3 regions of the Streptomyces sp. NPDC002853 genome follow, and region 3 is predicted to be linked to each of the others. Evidence: riboswitches for the same ligand, from Rfam matches in the RefSeq annotation. Region 3 holds a riboswitch; each other region holds the start of a gene.
The links. Region 3 has a riboswitch for cobalamin ahead of ACWD02_RS29145 (cobalamin biosynthesis protein). Riboswitches for the same ligand answer to the same signal wherever they lie in the genome.

Region 1 (2,256 bases), on a different contig from region 3:
CGTGATGCTCCTCGACCGGGGCCGCCTCGGTGTCGACGGTGACGGCGGGGCACGCCTTGATGAGCTGTCGGCGCAGCGCGACGTGGCGTTCGGCCCGCGCGTGCGGCATCGAGACCAGGCTCTGGGTCACGAAGGGATCTCCCTTGTCGGCCATCGCCCCGGGAAAGCCGCGAATGGCCTGGCCGGCACTGGCCCCCCGCATCCCGGAGAGCTCCCTGCTCGCCTTCGCGCCGGACTCGCAGGTGCCCCAGTCACCGCCCCCGTAATGCTGGTCGTAGGACCCCGTGGCGGCATCGAGCGCCTCGGCCCGCGGGCCCACGGCCTTCGCCGGAAGCAGCGCCGCCATCAGCTCCGCGTCCGTGAAAACTTTGCCGGGACCGGCGTCGCCGTCGACACCGGCGGCCGTGGTCCCCGGATGCCTCACGGGCTGCTCCCCGCCGTCCCCGCACCCGGCGACGAGCATCAGCAACGCCATCGCACAGCCCACGCCCCGCCCTCGCACGCCGTCTCCCCCTGTTCGACGATGAGTTCGGCCGCCACCCTAGGGGATACCCGCCCCGACACAAGATATGGGGCTGACGTTCGGAGCCAGCACAAGATGTATGCTCGTGCTCGCTGTCGCCGCAGGGGAATCCGGTGCAAGTCCGGAACTGTCCCGCAACGGTGTATGAGTACGCATTTGTCGTGCTCGCAAGTCCGAAGACCTGTCGACAGCGCACCCGTTCTGACCGGTCCGGGTGCCGACGACGTCCGGGCCTCGTGGAATGGGCTGGTGGACGCGGAGCGCAGCCCTGCCAAGGGTGGGCCCCCGTGTGTCACTCACCCCTCCCCAAGGCCCTGAGCCGAGCGAGGGAGTGCTCCACGTGACCATCGCGCCAGCCGAACCTGCGTCAGCGCAGACCACCGACGGTCAGCAGACCGCCGACGGCCCAGGAACCGCGCTGCTGCGTACCCTGACCGACCTCACCGCCGACCTCCCCGACGCCGACCCGGGCCGGGTCGCCGCCGCCGCGCTGCGGGGCCGCTCGGCCAACGCGGATCTGGCGGAACTGCGGGAGCTGGCGACCGAGGCCGCCGCCGGCCTCATCTCCGAGGACCCGACGTACTCGCAGCTGGCGGCCAGGCTCCTCAGCCTCAGCATCCGTGACGAGGCCGCGTCGCAGGGCGTGCGCAGCTTCTCCGAGTCGGTCGCCGTCGGGCACCGCGAGGGCCTGATCGCGGACCGCACCGCCGCGTTCGTCACCGATCACGCGGAGCGCCTCGACGGTCTCGTGGACGCCGCCCTGGAGGACGGCGCCGACTTCCGCTTCGGCTACTTCGGCCTGCGCACCCTGCACAGCCGCTACCTCCTTCGCCACCCGATCACCCGGCACGTCATCGAGACCCCGCAGCACTTCATGCTGCGCGTCGCGAGCGGCCTGGCGGAGGACGAGAGCACGCGCTCGGCGGACGAAGTCGCCTCCCTGTACCGCCTGATGAGCCGCCTGGACTACCTGCCGTCCTCGCCGACGCTCTTCAACTCCGGCACCCGGCACCCGCAGATGTCCTCCTGCTACCTCCTCGACTCCCCGCTGGACGAGCTGGACTCCATCTACGACCGCTACCACCAGGTCGCGCGCCTCTCCAAGCACGCGGGCGGCATCGGCCTCTCGTACTCCCGCGTCCGTGCCCGCGGTTCGCTGATCCGCGGCACGAACGGCCACTCCAACGGAATCGTGCCGTTCCTCAAGACGCTGGACGCCTCCGTCGCCGCCGTGAACCAGGGCGGCCGCCGCAAGGGCGCCGCCGCGGTCTACCTGGAGACCTGGCACTCCGACATCGAGGAGTTCCTGGAGCTGCGCGACAACACGGGTGAGGACGCGCGCCGCACGCACAACCTCAACCTCGCGCACTGGATCCCGGACGAGTTCATGCGCCGGGTCGCCGCCGACCAGGACTGGTCGCTGTTCTCGCCCGCCGACGTGCCCGAGCTCGTCGACCTGTGGGGCGACGAGTTCGACGCCGCCTACCGCAAGGCCGAGGCCGCCGGGCTCGCCCGCAAGACCATCCCGGCCCGCGAGCTGTACGGCCGCATGATGCGCACCCTGGCGCAGACCGGCAACGGCTGGATGACGTTCAAGGACGCCGCCAACCGCACCGCCAACCAGACGGCGGAGCCCGGCCACACCGTCCACTCCTCCAACCTCTGCACGGAGATCCTGGAGGTGACGGACGACGGCGAGACGGCCGTCTGCAACCTGGGTTCGGTGAACCTCG
Region 2 (2,256 bases), on a different contig from region 3:
GCGCCAGCGTGGCGATCTCGGTGGCCTTCTGGTGGGCGAAGGCCAGCCAGCGGGCCACCTGCGGGTCGATGTCCCGTTCGGCGGTGGCGTCCAGCGGGACGTGCAGCAGGGAGCAGGACGCGGAGACGTCGACCCGGTCGGCGAGGCCCAGGAGCGTGCCCAGGGTGGCCAGGGACTTCTCCAGGTCGTTGATCCAGATGTTGCGGCCGTTGACGACACCCGCGACAAGGCGCTTGCCGGGCAGTCCGCCGACGGCGGCGAGATCCTGCAACTGGCCGGCGGCGGCCTCCGTGAAGTCCAGGGCGAGCCCCTCGACCGGCGCCTTGGCCAGCACGGGCAGGGCCTCGCCGAGCCTGCCGAAGTAGGAGGCGACAAGGAGTTGCGGCCGGTCGGCGAGCGCTCCGAGGTCGCGGTAGGCGCGGGCGGCGGCATTGAGCTCCGCCGGGGTGCGGTCCTGGACCAGGGCCGGCTCGTCGAGCTGCACCCACTCGGCGCCCGCGGCGCGCAGGTCGGCGAGGACCTCCGCGTAGACGGGCAGCAGGCGGTCGAGGAGGGTGAGCGGATCGAAGTCGGCGGCCACGCCGGGCGCGGGCTTGGCGAGCAGCAGATAGGTCACCGGGCCGACAAGGACCGGGCGTGCCGCGAGGCCGAGCGCCACGGCCTCCTCGAGCTCGGCGACCTGCTTGGCCGAGTCGGCGGCGAATACGGTGTCGGGGCCCAGCTCCGGCACCAGGTAGTGGTAGTTGGTGTCGAACCACTTGGTCATCTCCAGCGGCGCCACGTCCTGGGTGCCGCGGGCCATCGCGAAATAGCCGTCGAGGGAGTCGGTGTCGACGGCCTCGCGGTGCCGCCGGGGGACGGCGCCGACCATGATGCTGGTGTCCAGGACGTGGTCGTAGTACGAGAAGTCGCCGGTCGGCACTTCGTGGATGCCGGCGTCGGCCAGGTGCCGCCAGGTGGAACGGCGCAGCCGCGCCGCGGTCTCCCGCAGGGCGTCGGCGCTGACGCGGCCCTTCCAATAGCCCTCGACGGCCTTCTTCAGTTCCCGGTCGGGGCCCTGGCGGGGGTAGCCGTACACGGTGGCTCGTGCTGCCGCGGCTGCGGACTTCGCTGTCACGGAAATCTCCTTCGCGAGATGACTCCTGAGAATCCCGGGGACGGGACACGGACGCGAAGGGATGACGGACCGGGCGGACGGACGCGCGCCACCGGCGCGGTGCCCCACCTGATCTGTACGCCGACCCGCCCACGAGGTCACCGGGATGTCCGCACGTGAGGGATCACATGCGGGCAACGGGCAGGTCTTCGGACTCGCGGGCACATCTGCCGGGGCAGACACCTACTGGCCGTCGCTTCCCGGATCCGCTGGACCCAGTGCGTATGACGGCGGTCGTTCCCACTCACCGCTGCGGGGCAGTCCCGGATTCCCACCGGGTTCCCTCTTGCGACGCCTCTGCCTGGCGGACAGGGCGAACCAGCTGCACGGATCAGGCTAGAGGGTGGTCGGGCCTCATGGGCGGTACTGATCACATTCCGGACCGTGAGGTGAGACACGGAGGGACACGGAGGAACACGGCCCTGCGGTCGTCGTCTTTGTCGGGGGCGGGGCGTACGCCGGGCGCACACGAGCCGATGGGCAGGGGCTGACCAGGGGCGTACGCCCAGGTCATGTGCGCTCGCGCGTGCCACAAGCGGTGTGGTCCCGCAAGTTGTCAGGTCACTTGATTCCGCACTAGGGTCACCACGCCTTGGTGCTCGGGAAATCGGTGTGATGCCGGTGCGGCCCTCGCCACTGTGATCGGGAAGTCCGGCTCCAGCCCTCGCGGCAGCCACTGGGCGCAACACGCGCCCGGGAAGGCGGAGTCCGGTCGGTACGACCCGTCAGCCAGGAGACCGGCCAAGGCGCGTTGTCCATCCACGAGGTGCTGGAGAGGGTCTGCTTAGCCATGCACATAGCCGAGGGTTTCCTCCCGCCGGCGCACGCGATCGCCTGGGGCGTAGCGTCCGCGCCGTTCGTCGTCCACGGAGTCCGCTCCCTCACCCGTGAGGTCAAGGAACACCCGGAGAGCACACTGCTCCTGGGTGCCTCCGGAGCGTTCACCTTTGTCCTTTCCGCGCTGAAGATCCCGTCCGTCACGGGCAGTTGCTCGCATCCGACGGGAACCGGGCTCGGCGCGATCCTGTTCCGGCCGCCGATCATGGCGGTGCTCGGCACCATCACGCTGCTGTTCCAGGCGCTGCTGCTCGCCCATGGCG
Region 3 (2,256 bases):
CAGCCCGACCCGCCGTGACAGCCGCACGGCCCGCTCGATGTCGGCGACTTCCACACCCCGCCCGCCGCCGTTGAGGACCGGCCGGTGCTCCACGCGTCCCGCGTACGAGAGCGTCCCCCCGAGCCGTACGCCCAACGCCCCCGCGAAGGCGGCCTCGACGGGCCCGGCGTTGGGGCTCGGATGCTTGGCGGCGTCCTGGCGCCAGGCACGCGCCGCACCGCGCGGGGCGTCCCCGGCGACGGCCGCGAGCACGGCGGTGAGCCGCGCCCCCGGCCAGCCCATGACGTCGTCGAGGCGCGCCGAAGCCCACCCGTAGCGCCGGTACTTCGTGGACTTGTGCCCGACCATGGCGTCGAGCGTGTTGACGGCGCGGAAGGCGACGAGACCGGGCACCCCGCCGATGGCGCCCCACACAAGGGCCCCCACCACGGCGTCGGACGTGTTCTCGGCGACGGACTCGACCACGGCACGCGCGATGCCGTCGGCGTCGAGGGCCTGCGGGTCCCGGCCGCACAGATGCGGCAGCCGTTCCCGGGCCACCTCGATGTCCCCGGCGGTCAGCGCCCCGCCCACGGCCCGCGCCTCACGTCCGAGGGAGGTCCCGCCGAGCACGGCCCAGGTCGTGGCGGCGGTCAGCGCGACGGATGCGGCACGTGAGTCACGTACGAGGGAAGAGGCCAGGGCGGCGGCACCGGCAGCGCCTCCGGCGCACACCACGGCATGCAGGGCGCCCCACCCGCGGTGGTCACGCCACAAGACACGCTCGACGGCACCGGCGGCCCGCCCGAACACGGCGACCGGGTGCCCGCGGCGAGGATCGCCGAGGAACAGATCACCGAGAAGGCCGGCGGCGGCGCCGTACGCGAAGTCGCGATCGGCACGCATGGCTTCAGCCGGTCGTTGTGCCGAGAAGTGAGCTCACGCTCGGGAACTGGTCCGGCAACGGGCGGCCGCGCATGGCGATATGTCCTCACTCAGGGTGTCCGCGCCCTGGTTCGACGTGATCGGCGGCGAGAGTTCCTGGCTTCCGAGGAGTCAGCTCCTCGATGACAGTGGCGGGACCGCGCCGGATTCGCACCGGCTTCCTCTCCTGCTGCCGTATTGGCTCCGGCAGTCCACCACGCCCCGCGAAGGCCCGTCAACTCGCCGTTGACCTGCGACGGGAGAGTGTGCGGAGGCCCACATACGAAGGTGGGGTGCGGGACGCAGACGCGTCCCGCACCCCACCGATAACTCCGGTCGTCGGGCGGCGTGGTCGTCAGGCGACGATCAGATAGATCCCGTACGCCACGGCCGCCGCGCAGAGCGCGAAGCACACGTACGCGCCCGTGCGTGCCGCCGCCGCGCCGCCGCCCGCGGCCGAGGAGGCGCCGGACGTGGCCGCCTCGTGCTTGGAGAGGCCGACGATGCCGAGGGTGAACAGGCCCACCAGGGCCACCGTCACCGCGAGGCTGACTCCGAAGACGGAGCCGAGAGCTGCCCAGTCGATGTCCATGCTGACTTGTCCTTACACCGTGGCGGGCCGGGCGGGGTCCGCCACGGTGCCGGTCGGGGCCGCGATGGTGGCCTTGACGAAATCGACGTCCGCGCTCGCCACGGCCGACCCGGTGGGGGGCGGTGTGACGGCGGCCATCGCGGTGGTCACGACGCCCGCGGGCTCGTCGACGGAGGAGCCGCCGATCTCGTCGTCGGCGACGTTCGTGTGGTCGACGGCGTTGCGCCGGGAGAGCACCCAGATCACGGCCGAGCCGGCCACCAGCAGCGCGGCGGTCACCGCGACGCCCCAGGGGCCCTGCTTGGTGAGGAACTCCGCGCCCGCGCCGACCAGACCGGCGGCCGGCAGCGTCAGGCCCCAGGCGATGAACATCCGGCTCGCCGTGGACCAGCGGACGACGCCGCCCTTGCGGCCGAGGCCCGCGCCCATCACGGCGCCGGAGCAGGACTGGGTGGTGGAGAGCGAGAAGCCCAGGTGCGAGGAGGCCAGGATGACCGTCGCGGCGCTGGTCTGGGCGGCGAAGCCCTGCTGCGGCTGGAGGTCGGTGAGGCCCTTGCCCATGGTGCGGATGATGCGCCAGCCGCCGAGGTAGGTGCCGAGCGCGATGGCGACACCGGCCGAGACGATGACCCACATCGGGGGGTTGGCGCCGGGGTTCAGGACGCCGCCGGTGACCAGGGCGAGCGTGATGATGCCCATGGTCTTCTGCGCGTCGTTCGTGCCGTGGGCCAGCGAGACGAGGCCCGCGGAGGCGATCTGGC

Region 1: linked by a shared signal. The riboswitch ahead of ACWD02_RS08880 (ribonucleoside-diphosphate reductase subunit alpha) and the one ahead of ACWD02_RS29145 (cobalamin biosynthesis protein) in region 3 are both predicted to bind cobalamin.
Region 2: linked by a shared signal. The riboswitch ahead of metE (5-methyltetrahydropteroyltriglutamate--homocysteine S-methyltransferase) and the one ahead of ACWD02_RS29145 (cobalamin biosynthesis protein) in region 3 are both predicted to bind cobalamin.

The regions. Positions count from the first base shown of each region.
Region 1 is NZ_JBSFUS010000003.1:214,085-216,340, forward strand. Features, by position in the region: gene ACWD02_RS08875 (hypothetical protein) at 1-424, opposite strand, end outside; cobalamin riboswitch at 603-726, shown strand; gene ACWD02_RS08880 (ribonucleoside-diphosphate reductase subunit alpha) at 864-2,256, shown strand, end outside.
Region 2 is NZ_JBSFUS010000004.1:510,457-512,712, reverse strand. Features, by position in the region: gene metE (5-methyltetrahydropteroyltriglutamate--homocysteine S-methyltransferase) at 1-1,117, opposite strand, end outside; cobalamin riboswitch at 1,280-1,494, opposite strand; cobalamin riboswitch at 1,733-1,916, shown strand; gene ACWD02_RS13615 (energy-coupling factor ABC transporter permease) at 1,947-2,256, shown strand, end outside.
Region 3 is NZ_JBSFUS010000011.1:59,882-62,137, reverse strand. Features, by position in the region: gene ACWD02_RS29145 (cobalamin biosynthesis protein) at 1-885, opposite strand, end outside; cobalamin riboswitch at 993-1,135, opposite strand; gene ACWD02_RS29140 (hypothetical protein) at 1,259-1,495, opposite strand; gene ACWD02_RS29135 (anion permease) at 1,508-2,256, opposite strand, start outside.